DNA from 2 places in the Paenibacillus mobilis genome. Region 1 is predicted to be linked to the other one. Evidence: riboswitches for the same ligand, from Rfam matches in the RefSeq annotation. Region 1 holds a riboswitch; the other holds the start of a gene.

Evidence for each region. A riboswitch is a leader RNA that binds a small molecule or an ion and turns the genes downstream of it on or off. The one in region 1 is predicted to bind cyclic di-GMP.
Region 2: linked by a shared signal. The riboswitch ahead of AC3ZPD_RS10750 (methyl-accepting chemotaxis protein) and the one ahead of AC3ZPD_RS11705 (replication initiation and membrane attachment family protein) in region 1 are both predicted to bind cyclic di-GMP.

Annotation. Positions count from the first base shown of each region.
Region 1 covers NZ_JBZCMS010000005.1:188,885-196,509, forward strand. The annotation lists gene uvrC (excinuclease ABC subunit UvrC) at 1-1,761, opposite strand, end outside; gene trxA (thioredoxin) at 1,992-2,303, opposite strand; gene dnaI (primosomal protein DnaI) at 2,513-3,466, opposite strand; gene AC3ZPD_RS11705 (replication initiation and membrane attachment family protein) at 3,506-5,032, opposite strand; cyclic di-GMP riboswitch class I at 5,423-5,507, opposite strand; gene AC3ZPD_RS11710 (hypothetical protein) at 5,883-7,235, shown strand; gene sipW (signal peptidase I SipW) at 7,261-7,625, shown strand, end outside.
Region 2 covers NZ_JBZCMS010000004.1:451,056-458,680, reverse strand. The annotation lists gene AC3ZPD_RS10775 (hypothetical protein) at 1-233, opposite strand, end outside; gene AC3ZPD_RS10770 (ketoacyl-ACP synthase III) at 521-1,510, opposite strand; gene AC3ZPD_RS10765 (hypothetical protein) at 1,534-1,875, opposite strand; gene AC3ZPD_RS10760 (thiamine pyrophosphate-binding protein) at 1,930-3,555, opposite strand; gene AC3ZPD_RS10755 (GAF domain-containing protein) at 3,573-4,010, opposite strand; gene AC3ZPD_RS10750 (methyl-accepting chemotaxis protein) at 4,062-5,327, opposite strand; cyclic di-GMP riboswitch class I at 5,549-5,638, opposite strand; gene AC3ZPD_RS10745 (radical SAM/SPASM domain-containing protein) at 5,953-6,834, shown strand; gene AC3ZPD_RS10740 (cation diffusion facilitator family transporter) at 7,187-7,625, shown strand, end outside.

The sequences.
Region 1 (7,625 bases):
CATCGATTTGCCCCGCTGCTCGCGGTGGAACGAAATCGCAAACCGGTGCACCTCATCCTGAATCCGCTGCAGCAGGTAAAATTCCTGGCTGTCGCGAGGCAGACGCACCGGCTCGGGCGGATCCCCCACCATCAGCTGCGCCGTTTTATGCTTGGCATCCTTGACCAGGCCGCATACCGGAATAAACAAGCCCAGCTCGTTCTCAAGGACGTCGACGGCCGCCGAGATCTGCCCTTTGCCGCCGTCGACGACAATCAGGTCGGGCTGGGGCAGATTTTCCTTCAGCACACGTTCATATCGCCGGCGGATTACCTCCCGCATCGTTTCGTAGTCGTCCGGGCCTTCAACCGTTTTGACCTTGTATTTGCGGTATTCCTTTTTATCCGGTTTGCCGTCCGTAAAGACAACCATCGCCGAAACCGGGTTCGAGCCCTGAATGTTGGAGTTGTCAAACGCTTCGATACGCCGTACCGCCTCCAGGCCGATATATTGGCCCAGGTTGTCGGCCGCTCTCGACGTCCGCTCCTCGTCGCGGGCTATAAGGCGGAATTTCTCGTCCAGCGCCACACGGGCGTTGTCGACCGCCATTTTCACCATCTGCTTTTTCAGGCCGCGCTGCGGCAGCAGCACTTTGACACCCAGCCATTCCTGCAGCGAAGCGGCTCCGCCGGCGGCCTCCACCGCTCCTTCCGCCGCGGCGTCGTCAGCTCCGGCAACCGCCGTCCGGTCCGCCGTTTCGGCGTGTTCCTCCTCCGCATCCAGGCCGGCTGCCACGGCTTCCAGCTCCCCGTTTTGCCCGGGCAGCAAAATTTCCTGCGGCAGTGCCGGATTGTCGCTGTAATACTGCGTGACGTAAGACAGAAAATCGCCGTAGGCGTCACCATAGAACGGGAAGATCGACGCATGGCGTTCAATCATTTTTCCCTGGCGCATATAAAGAATCTGCACGCACATCCAGCCTTTATCCACCGAGAACCCAAACACGTCACGGTCTCTGGCGTCCGCCATCGTAATCTTCTGTTTCTCCATGAGGGCGTCGATATTGATAATCTGGTCGCGGAGCTCTTTGGCACGCTCAAAGTTCAGCTCCTCTGCGGCTTCCTCCATTTTGCGCTGCAGCTCCTTTTTGATCTCTTCGTGGCCGCCGCTGAGGAACCGGGTGATTTCCTGGGTAATGTCCTCATACGTTTCTTTGCCTACTTCCTGCACGCAAGGAGCCAGGCATTGTCCCATATGGTAATACAGGCAAACCTCCTTGGGCATCACATTACACTTGCGCAGCGGGTACATCCGATCGAGCAGTTTTTTGGTCTGCTGAGCCGCATAAGCGTTTGGATAAGGACCAAAATATTTGGCTTTGTCCTTCAGGATCCGCCGGGTCACTTCCAGTCTCGGGTGCGGCTCGTTCGTGATCTTGATGTAAGGAAACGTTTTGTCGTCCTTCAGCAGCACGTTATAGCGGGGCATATGGGTTTTGATCAGGTTGCACTCCAGAATGAGCGCCTCCATATTGCTGCCGGTCACGATGTACTCAAAGTCCCGGATTTCCGAAACAAGCCGCTGCGTTTTGCCGTTATGGCTGCCTGTAAAATAGGAGCGGACCCTATTTTTTAGCACTTTGGCCTTGCCTACGTAAATGATGGTGCCTTCCCGGTTTTTCATCAGATAGCAGCCAGGAAGGTCCGGCAGAAGAGCAAGCTTGTGCCGGATCGCCTCCAGCGCTTTCTCCTGCTCTTGTATATTTTCTATATATGAATCCACGCAACGTTCTCCTCTCCGCATGGAATAACTGAATCCGATCAGGATTAATTAAGCTTAACCCCTATATTATAGCCGAACTTGCGTTCTCGCGAAAGTGAGCAGCCAGGCAATCCCGCTGCCCAATTTTTGCATGAGAATCGGGAGCGGGGATATATAAGGTAGAAAATGAAAGAAAACGCCCCCGGCCAGCCGGAGGCGTTTCTTTAAGGGTTCAGCTTGAAAGCTGATAATTATTGGTGTTTGCTGATCAGGTTTTTCAAAGCTTCTTTGGAGTTTACGCCTACCACTTTATCCACCGGTTGGCCGTCTTTGAAAAGGATCAGAGTCGGGATGCTCATTACGCCGAAACGGGATGCGGATTCAGGATTTTCGTCCACATTCACTTTTGCGATTGTAGCGTCCACTTCACCGGACAATTCGTCCAGGATTGGAGCGATCATTTTACAAGGTCCGCACCACGGAGCCCAGAAGTCAACCAGAACGGTGCCTTGACCTTCCACTTCCGTTTTAAACGTTGAATCGGAAACATTAACGATTGCCATTTGTATCTCCTCCTATAAAAGTATTGAGCTCTGCAAAGTTTGCCCCTACAGGCGGTCCTATCATTCATTACCCCCTGAAAAACGCAGGCAAAACCCAATCTTCACTTGATAAATTATATTGTGTCAAATACGACACGGGGTCATTATAACATTTTTTTAGCGAATGGGGAATGGGAAGCGGCTTGTAAAAGCATATCTTCACGTGATCTTCACGTTGCCCGCCGCTGATTCGAGCCGTTCACCGTCACCACGTCCACAAACGGAGCGATTCGGTCCATCAAACGCTGGCCCTTATAGGCTTCTTCGCCATCCTTGCTCGTAAAGCTCAGGTGTTTTTCCAAGTCGGGCAGATCATAATTGGACGTATAAAAAGTAGGCCGCCGGTTCATCCTGTAATTCAAAATGGAACCCAAAATATGATCCCTGATCCACGGATTCAGATTTTCCGCTCCGATATCGTCAAAGACCAGCAGATCGGACTCGCGCATCGTATCCAACATTTCTTTCAGTCTCTGATTGTCCTGCATCACAAACTTGACTTCCTCTATAAACTCGGGCATGTACACGATGACGCCGGTATAACCGGACTCCGCCAGCTCGTGAAGCATATAAGACATCAGGAACGTTTTCCCCGTACCGAAATGGCCTTTCAAATACAGCCCTTTGCTGGGCAGCCCGTTCTCCTTGGCCTCATTAATATACTTCAGCACCTGGCCTACGGCCGGAGCACGGTTCATGTCTTTAGACATGATTTCAACGGCATTATAACCTTCATTAAGTGCCCGCTCGTCAATGTAAAAGCTGCGGATCCGCTTCCGGACCTCCGTTTCATGCTGGAAAGCCAGCTGCCTGGAGCAGGGAACCTTGCGCTCGTACAGCTCCGGCCCCGCCGTGACCGTCTCGACCGTCAGCTTCGTGTAGTGGCCCTGAAAGTCGTTCGGGCACCGATCGAGCCCCGGACAGGCTGCGCAATTGCGGCTGTCTTTAACGTACTGGTACAGCTTGCCCAAATGAAGCGTAAGCTGGCTGCGGTCCAGCTCCGGGTGAAGCTCCAGCAGCTCGCTAATCAGCGGATCCTCAAAAAGCTCCTTCATGACTCGCTCGGAACGGGCTTTCAGCTGCGGGCTTTTCATTTGGGACAGCAGTTCGCCCAACGATTCCATGTTTCCGCTCCTCCGTTTCCTATTCTAAATCTTTCGATTTTATTTCTTCTGGCCGTTTTGCATGCGCTCCGCCATTTTAAGCAGCTCCGCGAACTCTTCCTCTGATAAGGTTTTGTCCGTATTCACCGCGCTTGGCACAATCGGGATCTCCGGTTTCGCTTTATTGCCCCGGGAATAATTACGGCTGCTTCTGCCAGCCGAAGCCTGACCGCCGCTTTCCTTAACCGTCTTGTTAAGCTTCTCCTGGTCACGGATGTAGCTGACCGCCTTCTCATATGTAGTGACCTGCTTGAGCAGCATATTTGAAGCAATCGTTTCGACGAATTTGCGGTTAATGCGCTGATCGCCTCCCGAGGTAAGCAGAACCATCAGATAATGAATCAGAACATTGATGACTTCGCCGGGAAGTTTATAATTCAAATCGATTTTCTCGAAAATATCAAGGAGATTGTCCGGCACCGTCCCCGGAAAAAATTTCGGCAGCAGCCGGGTATGCGGCTCATTGCGAAGCAGCATGTTATATTGATGCACATCGCATTTCCCCTGCAGCTGCGGCGGAACCTCCAGGTAAAATTCCATCTGCACGGAAAACTCCTGCGGCAGCTCCTGGTCCTGATCCGGATCCTTGGCAGCCTGCTCCTCCTGCCGGAGCGCCACCACTTTGCCCATCGCGGCGTTCCGTTCCTCCTGCCGCTTTTTGCCCTGGCGGAAGTGCAGGTTGGCTTTATGCTGGAGTTCATCCAGCTGCAGGCTTCCATCGGCCGCAAAAATACCGTCTTCATCAAGCAGCCGGCATAAATCCTGAACGGTCAAATCGTATTTGCGGGCCGTGTAATTGACGGCTCCCATTTTATCCTGATCAAAGCGGAGCGACTCGACATACGGCCGGTTGGCCGAACCGCGCGGAAACCGCATAATGATGTCCGCGTAATTAAACAGCGGTTCCTCCTGCCTTTTTTCCGGCTGCCGCGAAATCGCAATTTCCGAAATCGCCTGCTCCAGCTCGTAATCGATCGTATGGGTATTTAATTGAAAAATATCGTAAAAAGGCACGGTCAAATTTTCTTTATTTGCGGCCCGGCTATATTCGGAAGCTTCCCTGCTGAACATTTGCTCCTGCAGCGACAAAACTGCAAATTTCCCCAGTTTATCCCGGAGCAGCAGCGTCAGGTGCTGGGTTTTGAAAAACTCGGAAGGAGACAGCGGAGGCTGCAGCTCGTATTCATACCAATAATCTTCGCTTTCCGGCACGTACACCCGGCTGCACTGCAGCAGACCTACCGCTTCCAGCCTGGAGGCCTGTTCGACCAGCAGCTTGCGTCCCTTCTCGCTCGGCTCTACGCCGAGGGACAGAAACAGATGGCGCTGCTGTTCCATTTTTGAATAACCGACTTGCTCCAGAGGCACCTGCCCGAACAGAAACTGATAGAGCGCAACCGCAAAGCCGCCCACCATCGGCTGATAGATCAAGCTGAGCATCTTTTGTCCAACGGTACCGAGATCAAAGTCGCGATATACGCAGTAACGGTGGTTTTCCGTAAAATGATGCAGGTTTTGAATGCGCAAAACGTTATCGCTCCTTTCCGGGTAAATCGTCGTTTCTCTATTCTATCACAAAACTTTTCGACTTGAATCGCTAAATCCAAACAAAACCGAATCCAAAAAATACCCCGTTCCAGACCACATCCTTCTAAAAATAAAACAACCCCTGACGGAAAAACGTTCTCATGCTTCGAGAAACCTTTTTCTGCACAGAGGCCATCCAGTTATGAAAAATCTAGGGCTTCGCTTTTTTCTCAGCTAAAAAATTTCTGATTTCTTCAATCGGTATGCCTGACTTTTTGGCGGACAGCATTAGAAAAAACCAATCCTTGTCAAAATCAGCTTTCCTTTGGTTGAATTCAAGAACCTGGGCCGGTTTATCCAGAAAAACTCCTCCTATACTTCTCAGAGTTCCCAGGCAGTCCGGCCGTCGTAGTATCGCTACCTTAGACCCGTGACTTTGTGCCCCTGCCTTTCGGCAAGTTTACCCTTCAACTGGTTATTTTCACTATCCCAAATGCAATCCAGTCTTTGATCCGTTTTTATTATAATATGAACCCCCCGCAAAAGTTTGTCATTTTTCGTCTTCCATCCTTGTCCTTTTTTGCCGTTAACCCCGCTATTTTTACACAGACTCCTTACTTTTTGTCGCAGCTCTTCCCAATCCGGTTTTTTGGACCCAGACTTCTCTCGCCAGTTCTTAATAACGAATTTAAATAGCGTAATTTAAAGAGAAAAAGCAAGAAAACGAAAGATTCTTTGAGAAATTCGTACGTTATTAAGAACAAACCGTCTTTCTTGGAGATTTATTTTATCGGCCTGAAGGCTGTATGATTACTCCTAGAAACGTTCTTAATAACGAACGAGACTTGAAATGCACGTTCGCAAGAAGGGAATGATGAGCCTGCGCCGCACCAGAATGGCCGCACTGCGGAAAAGAAGGAAAAAACGGAGAAACACGTTGATTACCCGTTCCCTTCAGTCCGGGGTAGTTTTATCAAGCCTGTTCGTTGGTCTTTCGCATCAGACCGGAACGACCTACGGAAATTTTAACAGCCCCCAGGAAACCAATGGGGAGTTTGCGATTTGCCGTATTTTTCCCTCCGACCTCGAAGCCCTTTTAAGCCGTTTGTCCGACGTGCTGACGCAGGCAGACCTGCAGCGTGAACAACTGCAGCTGTCGGCTGCCATGGAATCCGGCATGCCTGACGCTGCCTTTCCCTTTGTATCTGCCGTGTCTTCCGGCTCCAGTCTTGAAGAGATGAAAGCGGCCGAAGCCGGACTTAAAATACGGCGTGAAGGCCTTCTGAATAAACTGGACACGCTGAACGCCCGCTCGGCGGCTAATGAAGCCGGATGGACGGAACTGCAGCAGCTCGCCGGTTCGGCAGCCGGATTGCTCCGGGAGCTCATCCAAGCTGTTCGCGATAATCAGCCGAATTGCGCGGAAATCAAGCCATCCGCGGCATTCGACGCCATTTCGGTTCAGCTGAACCGGGAACCCGTCTTATCCGGGCCTTTGTCTTCCGCATTGCAATCCCTTTTGACTTATTTAAGGGAGGTTCAAGCGGCCGGCAGTCAGGCGGAAGGTGATCCTGATGCGCTTGAAGCGTTCCTGCAGGACAGCGGAAGTTCTCTTAGCCAAGCCTATTCTCTGCTGGAACCGGACGCTCTTGACGGGGTTCAGCCGCTGAACGAAGCCCTCGTTTCTTATAACCGGCAGATAACGGGTCAACTCAAGTCGGAGAGCGCTGCGTTAAACGGGCAATTAGGCAATATCGGGGCAGCGATCTCTGTCCTGCACGCGGCCATCGAAGCCGAGCAGGCTCGTCTTGAGGAGCTTGCTCAACAGGACAAAGAGGAAAGCGATCCCGCTCTGAATCCCGGGGCCGATCCGTCAGAGCCGCCGGCTTCTGATCCGGCTTCCGATAACACTCCGGATCCCGCCCCTGAACCGGTTTCCGATCCGGCGGTTTCCAATCCGCCTGCCGTTGATCCTCCCGCCTCTGATCCGTCAGCTTCTGCCCCTGCTTCCGAGCCTGAACCCTCCGGCTCGGCACCGGCTGAAGCCGCTTCGCCAGGGGCAGCTTCTCCGGCTCCAACGGACGAAACCTCCGCCGGCAGCCCGGAAGCTTCCGACAGCCCGGAGACAGATGCTCCGGCGGAGCCGTCTTCCGGCGGTTCTGAACCGACGCCCGCTCCGGCGGAGCCGTCCCCATCCCTTTAAATGAATCCGTAGAGGAGAATGAAAAATGGTTCGAAAACTGTTTGGCAGCATGCTTTCAACGCTGCTGTTCCTTGCCTTCATCCTGATGGCCGCAGCCGTCGTGATTTCCAAGGCCGGCGGCGGTACCCCCAACTTTTTTGGCTACCAGATCAAAACAGTCCTCTCCGGCTCCATGGAGCCGGGCATTCAAACCGGTTCCCTTATAGCCGTCAAGCCGGGCGGCGACATGACCCGTTTTTCCCCAGGCGATGTTATTTCCTTTCATTCCGGGGATAAAGTCATCACCCACCGCATTGTAGGCGTAACTAAAAACGACGCTTTAAATCAGGTCATGTACAAAACCAAAGGCGATCATAATGATGCGCCCGATTTGGAAGCCGTCCCTTCCGG
Region 2 (7,625 bases), on a different contig from region 1:
CCGTCGTTTTTGTACAGCTCGAAACAGTGACCCAAATGCGGAAGCGATTCCGGCGCCGATACTTCCAGACGGCTGCAATCCAGATCAATAACGTAGTCCGGAACATGAATGCCGGCCACATACTGATGATACGCCTCTATGGAAGCTTTGCCATCCTCCGGCGAAAAAACGCCTTCCACCCGAACCTTCATCGTTTTTGTTGCCTTATGCAGCTCAATGCTAAAGCTCCCCATAACAATTCCTCCAAGTATGTAAATCTTGCTCATGTATGCTGCAATTGTCGGGCACCGAGACAAAAGATAACGATAGATGTCTGCGTCTGTGCAAGGTACTTTACTAATATACTATGGCTTCAGGAAATATTCGACTGCTTTTTTATATTTTCTACACAATCCGACACCCTCCTTATTCCACACCTCTCGCACAAAAAAAGAAAAGCACCGGACCAGGTCCGATGCTTTTCAGGATGCATATTAGGTTCTGCTAGATTTATTAAGTTCATAGGTTCATTAAGGTAAACTCAGTACTGTAACAACAAACTCACATTCTGCCAGCCCGCGCCTACCGTCCATAACACGAGATAATCCCCGCGTTTTACCTTTCCGTCCCGGACGGCCTGATGCAGCGCCAGAACAGGGCTTGTACTGAGCGTATAACCGAACCGGTCCCCGATATAAACGACTTTTTCCGGGTCCAGGCCAAGGCCTTCCGATACGCGTTTGATATTGCCGGGCGTGAACTGGGAGAACATAAAAGCGGCTACGTCGTTTTGGTCTATTGCGTTTCGGCCCAGCAAAATCCGGATAGAGTCGACAGCCGATGCGGCGCAAACCGAATCGTCAAACGGCACAAACTGCAGCTGCGCGTCCTTGGCCGTAAACTCCTCACGGTACAGGTTCGACAACCCGTAGGCCGGAAACTTGGAGTTGTCGATCACCGACGTATCCGTTTGGTAAACCGAATCGATAAATCCGCGCGTCCCCTCGGCCGGCTCCAAGATGACGGCTACAGCCGCTTCACCTACGTTGGAATGATAAACAGGCTCATCCGGCGTATGGATGGACAAATAATCGGCGCCCACCACCAAAGCGCGTTCGATCCGCGGATTGGACATCATGTAACGGGAGGCTTGCTCGATGGCGACCAGCATGCCGGTACAGTTGGCATTGATGTCGAAGCAGGCCGTATTCAGATCCCCGCCCAGCGAATGATGCAGCTTCAGCGCGTTGCTTGGCAGCAGGTATTCAGGTGTTTGGGAAGTGAAAATAATCAGGTCGACATCCGGAGCCTGCAGGCCGGCTTGTTCCAAAACCGCCTTGGAGGCTTCCAAAGCCATCGTAAAAGAGTTTTCGGCAGGGGTATCAATAACGAAACGTTTATTTCGGCCAAGGCCGTTTACCAAACTTGTGACATCCGTACCCTTTTCGGCAAAATACTTGATATAGTAATCGTTGCCTACTTCATGGGCCGGATGATACATCGCAATTTCCCTGATTTGCACGCCGCTCATTGGGCACCCTCCTCGTTAGTTATTTATTGTTCGATGATTTCGTATTTGTCCATCTGAACCGTCCGTGCTACGCGGGACAGCTGCATTTTCAGAATCGGATTTTTCGCGATGCGGAAGGTAATGCTGTGGAACCCGTCACTTTTGAATTGTTGAAAGTTTGCCTCCAGCAGCGGCAGCGTGTCCGGTGCAGACACATTCAGTTTGGTGCAGTCAATATCGATGGCGAATTCAGGAATATTAATCGTAGAAACGGCTTCTTTGTAAGCGTTGATGGATTTCATGCCATCCTCGGGCGTAAAAGTGCCCTCTACTTCTGCGTAAAAGACTTTTGCGTTTTTATCAACGTTAATTGTAAAACTTCCCATGTGTAATTCCTCCAAAACCGTTAGGATTTATTTTTTGTTATCTAGATGTTTCCGTTATTTCTTGAGCGCCTTCAGCCGGTCCAGGATCGGAGCGGGTTCGCTGCCGTCCGTATTGACTTCAATGATGCACGGACCGGTCATTTCCCGGATAAAACCCGGGATTTCATCCATATCCTCAAGCGTGTCCACAGAAAGTCCCCTGATCCCGGCAAGGCGCATCATATCGCTGATCGAAACGCGCTCCTGCTTATAATCCGGTATGGTCCGGTTGAACAGGAATTTTTGGCCTCGTTCCACGTAAGAAAGCATGGCATTGTTGATGATGATATAAACAATCGGGAGCTTGTATTCCTTCGCCGTAAGCACTTCCGTGCCGTTCATGAAAAAGGAACCGTCCCCCGCGATGACCGCCACCGGACGTGTACGGTCTCCAAGATAAACGCCGGGGCCTCCGGCCATCGCCGATCCCATTGCGCCGTAGTTCAGGTTGATTTCAAAATCTCCGCCCTCCGGAACCTCCAGATATTTCACGACAAAATTGGTGAACTCGCCAATGTCGCAGGCGTAGCGGGTTTCTTTCGGCATCACCTTGCCCAGCTTCTCCAGGAACAGCCGCAGCGACAAGCCGGTATGATTTTTTTCATACGGAGCATTCAGCGGCAGCGGTTTGACAAAGGTATGGGCGGACGGCTTGACCCGGGCGGACAGGTAAGGCAGCACATCCCTCAAATCTCCCTGAATTTGAACATCGGTCTGAAAAACCTTCCCAAGCTCTTTCGCATCCCGATCGATTTGAATTACCTTGCGCCCGCTTACTAGCACATCGTTAAAGTTGCAGGTCGACGCTTCGCCAAGGCTTGTCCCCAGGATCAGCAGGCAGGTCGGTTCGCTTGAAGCGACATATTCGCTGGCAACGTCCGTGCTGGAGAACCCGTAATTGCCAAGGTTCAGCAAAAATTCGGCCGGGATGATCCCTTTGGCTGAAGGAGTGGTGATAATCGGCCACTGCAGCCGTTCGCTGAGCGCCATGATTTCCTTGGCCACCAAACGCCCTCCACGGCCCACCATGATCAGCCCCCTGGCTTCGTCGTTGATTAAGGAGGCGGCGTGGTCAACCAAACCGGCCGGATAAGGCATGCGCTGAAGCTCCTGCAGATCCGGCGCAGCGGGAAGCCGGGCCGGAGCTTCGAGACGCTGCACGTCGATCGGCACGGAGATATGTACCGGACCAAAGGGTGGAGTCAGGGCGATGCGCACCGCTTTATCCAGCTCGGCCAGCACATCGGCTTCATCCATGACGGTATTGCTGTATTTGGTAATCGGTCTGACGATATGCTGCGCATCCATCTCCTGGATCGCGCCTTTGCCGATCTGCCAGCGGTTGACATACCCGGTGACGATCAGCATCGGAGCTTTGGCGCGCATCGCGTCGGCTATGCCGTTCATCATGTTGCCGACGCCTACGGCACCTGCACCGGCGCAAACGGACAACCTGCCGGTCGTGCTGGCGTATCTGGCGGCCATATAGGCGGCGCCGGCTTCATTTTTCGTAATAATAGGCTGAATATCCACATCGATCAAAGCATCGTAAATCGGGCTGATAATTCCGGCGGGAATCCCGAATACGTATTCAACTCCGGTTTCTTTCAAATACTTTAGCATGGCCTCTGCAATGTTCATGATTTCTTCCCAACCCCTTATCCAAGAATTTGAAAAGCACCTCTGTATTGATCAACCAGGCGTTCGGCATGTTGAATTTCCTCTTCGCCAAAATGATGCAGCTCCCCGATGGCAGCCACAACTACAATACCCTGAACACTTTCTTCCTCCACAACCGGAATAATCATAATGCTGTCGATGCCGAACAGAAAAAACTCATCGGACGAACGCGGATCGTTTTTGACGTCCTGAACTACAGACGTATGAGGCTGCGCCATAAGGGACAGCAGGAGCCTGTCTTTTTCAATGTGGACCGGATTCGCGGCATGCGCTTGCTTCCATCTCTCAACGCCCAGATGGTCCGTATTCGTTTTGAGTACCGGACTAAGGCGGCCGTCAACTATTTCGTGGTAAGCAATGTCTGCAACACCGGTAAGCCGGACAAGTTCTTCGAATAATAAAGGTAGCTGTTCCATTTCCGCCCTCCCTGACCGTTTCAGTCCGTTAGATATGGATATTCGGTTAAACTAATGCGTATATTTGCTGAACTGCTCGCGAAGCTGCCCGGCGTCACTTTCAAGCTGTCTGGCGGATGCCAGCGTTTGCTCCATAGAGCTCAGCTGCTCATCCGAGCATGCCGCAATCTCTTTCGTACCGGCTAAATTCATTTCTGTAATGGCTAAAGTTTGCGTAACCGAGCCCAGGATATGTTCGGTGCTGGCGTTGATTTGCTGGGTAACCGCGGAAACCTCCTGCACCCGGGTCGAAACCTGCTCCGCCAGACGGACGATGCCATGGAAGGACTCGCCGGCTTCGGAGACCAGGACGCTTCCGGTTTCCACTTCGGTTTTCACTTTGCCCATTGCGAGAATCGATTCCTGGGAACCCTGCCTGATATGCGATACCGTTCGTGCGATCTCGTTGGCGGATTCGGCGGATTGCTCCGCCAGCTTGCGGATTTCCCCGGCTACTACGGCAAAACCTCTTCCGTATTCCCCGGCTCTGGCCGCCTCAATGGCCGCATTTAAGGAGAGCAGGTTGATTTGACTTGCGATCTCGGCGATCATCAGCGTAACGCGGTCGATTTCCGCGGTCCGTTCATCCAGCTCATGGACCGCCTGCGACGAAAGGAGCGTCGTATCGTAAATAATGCTTATTTGATCGACCAGTCGGCCGATCTTTTCATTTCCTTCATTCGCCAAACGCGCCGCGTCGGAGGATTCGTTAGCTACGTCCTGCGAGGACAAGGCGATTTGCTCCATGCCTTTTCCTACTTCCTCCAGCATCAGTTTGTTCCCTCTGGCGCTCTCTACCAGCTGCTCGCTGCCTTCGGTGATCATTTTGATGGATTCGGCAACGCCGACCACCATGTCCGTGCAAAATTCCATGCTGCTGGACAAATCTTTGGACGTAGTTGTGACTTTCCCCGCCATTTCGCTTGTATGTCCGATAACTTCATGGAGTTTGGTGCCCATTTGCCCGAAATAAGCGGCAAGTTCCCCGAATTCACCGCCTGCCTCCAGCTTTGCCGCGTCGGTCTTACGGCCTTGCGCCGCCTCCTTCGCATATTCCGTCATCTTCCGAAGCGGTTTCATCAGATGATCCGTAATAAGCCGGAGTTCAACCAGACTGAGCAGGATAAACAAGACAACCATGGAAAGGGTTCCCCATACATTCATCCATCCAAGCCTGTTCAAAACAAGGCCAAACCCAATCGCCAAAATAGCAAGCGGAGCAGCGCCCAGCAGCACCAGCTTGCGCGTGATTCCTTTTCTCAACATTAACAGGTTCAACTTACTTGCTCCTTTGCTGTCTGTAGTTGCCGATGGTTCAAATGCTTTGTTTAAATTCCTGCTGCCTGACGGGACGGGCAGCCTGTTCCTGAACGGACCTCCTTTGCGCCGAAATTCCCGCGAAAACGCCCAAACCTTCCGAAAGCAGAACGCAAAAAAGACCTTCAAATCAAATCTGAAAGTCCCGGCGGCCAAAAGCAGCGAAGTGGAAGAAACATAAGATTGGCAGCCCGGCGGTCATAGTTGGGTCAATAACGTTAGATCCGTGGTTTTGCGTCCCAGCCTTTCGGACTGGTTTGCTGTTTACTTCATTATGATTCTAAGTATAAAGTTGTAATTCTCCGGAAAACCGAAGTTGCGGTATCCTTCGGAATTCCTATGAAGACTAGACTATCATTAATATCGGAAATTAAGGTAAAATTTTTCATAGTTTGCATTCAAAATTCAAATTTTTTCATAAAATTGACACTTTTTTAATTCATTAGGTCATAGGAATATTTCATATTAGGACTTTTTAAATATAACTGGATATCCGTTCCAATTTTGATTACAAAGCTTGAAGGGGGGTTCCTCTTCTTATAAAATAAATAAACAGGCCATCATTAGCAGATTGGGGATACCTCATTTGAAAACATTCAAGAAAGTTTATATCGAAATCACGAGCGTTTGTAATTTGGCGTGCAGCTTTTGCCCTCAGACCGCTCGAAAAGCCAACTTTATGAAACCCGAAATGTTCAACGACATTCTGGATCAGATTAAACCGCATACGAACCACATTTATCTTCACGTTAAAGGCGAACCGCTTCTCCATCCGAAAATCGACCTGCTGCTCGATTCGGCCCATGAGAAAGGTTTTAAAGTGAATATTACGACCAACGGCACTCTGCTGCATAAAGCCGCAGCCAAAATTTTGGGTAAACCCGCCCTGCGCCAAATGAACTTTTCGCTGCACAGCTTTGACGGCCATGAAGGCTCCGAAGACCGCGAAGGATACGTCGGTTCCATTTTGCGTTTTGCCCGCGATGCCGCCGAGCAAGGCGTGCTGATCTCCTTCCGGCTGTGGAATTTAACCGAGGATAACCTCACCAACGCCCAGCGCCAGCGCAACCGCCAGACCCTCTCCATGCTGGAGGAAGAGTTCGGCCTCGATTATAGAATCGAAGAAAAAGTCGAGCCGGGTAAAGGCGTCAAAATCGCCAAAAACATTTATCTGAACCAGGATTATGAATTCCAGTGGCCCAGCCTGAATGCGCCGGAGGACGACGGCAAAGGTTTTTGCCACGGGCTTCGGACCCAAGCCGGCGTGCTGGTGGACGGGACGGTCATTCCCTGCTGTCTGGACGGCGAAGGCGTCATTAATCTGGGCAACGTGCAAAGCAGCAGCTTCTCCGAAATCGTGGAAAGCGAACGGGCCAACAACTTGTTCTACGGTTTCTCGAGAAGGGAAGCCATCGAAGAGCTGTGCCGGAAATGCGGGTACCGCAAACGGTTTGGCACCGGCGCCTGATTGGACTTAAGAATGAAAGCCGGACCAAATTTATTACGGAAAAAATAGAATGTAACGGCTTCTTGCCGCCGTTCGGGCGTGCTGTCGCAGGTTTTGCGCAGCACGTCTTTTTGCTGCCGGGAGTCCGAGAGCCGTTTATACTCTGGCTGTTCGCTGTCCCCGGAGTGCCATATCGGCTTGGACACTTTGAATTGGGATTGTCCATGCTTCTTGGACACTGCCAACTTTGTAACCCCGGCCCCATATTGCGGGCCTGCGACAACACTGTTTCTGTAGACCCACACAAATTTTGTCCGGTATGATGAAGGTATGGATAATAAAACGAATGACAAAGCGGCCGGAGGTTTTGGTTTTGCGAAATACCTACGAGAACATCAAACAAGGGGAAAAAGGAGCCCTGCTCAGCATTGCGGTTTACCTTCTTCTTTCCGCCTTCAAACTAATGATCGGTTCCTACACCCATTCGGAAGCGCTTCTGGCGGACGGCCTTAACAACGCTACCGACATCGTCGCTTCCATTGCCGTATTTGCCGGATTAAAAATTTCCCGGAAGCCGCCGGACAGCGATCATCTTTACGGCCATTACCGGGCCGAAACCATCGCTTCCCTGATCGCTTCCTTTATCATGTTTGCCGTCGGCCTGCAGGTGCTTTATCAGGCCATCATGAAATTCCGCGCACCCGAAGCCGCATCGCCGGATATGACGGCAGCCTGGGTCGCTTTGCTTTGCGCCGTGATCATGTACGGCGTTTACCGCTACAATTCCGGGCTGGCCCGCCGGATCCGGAGCG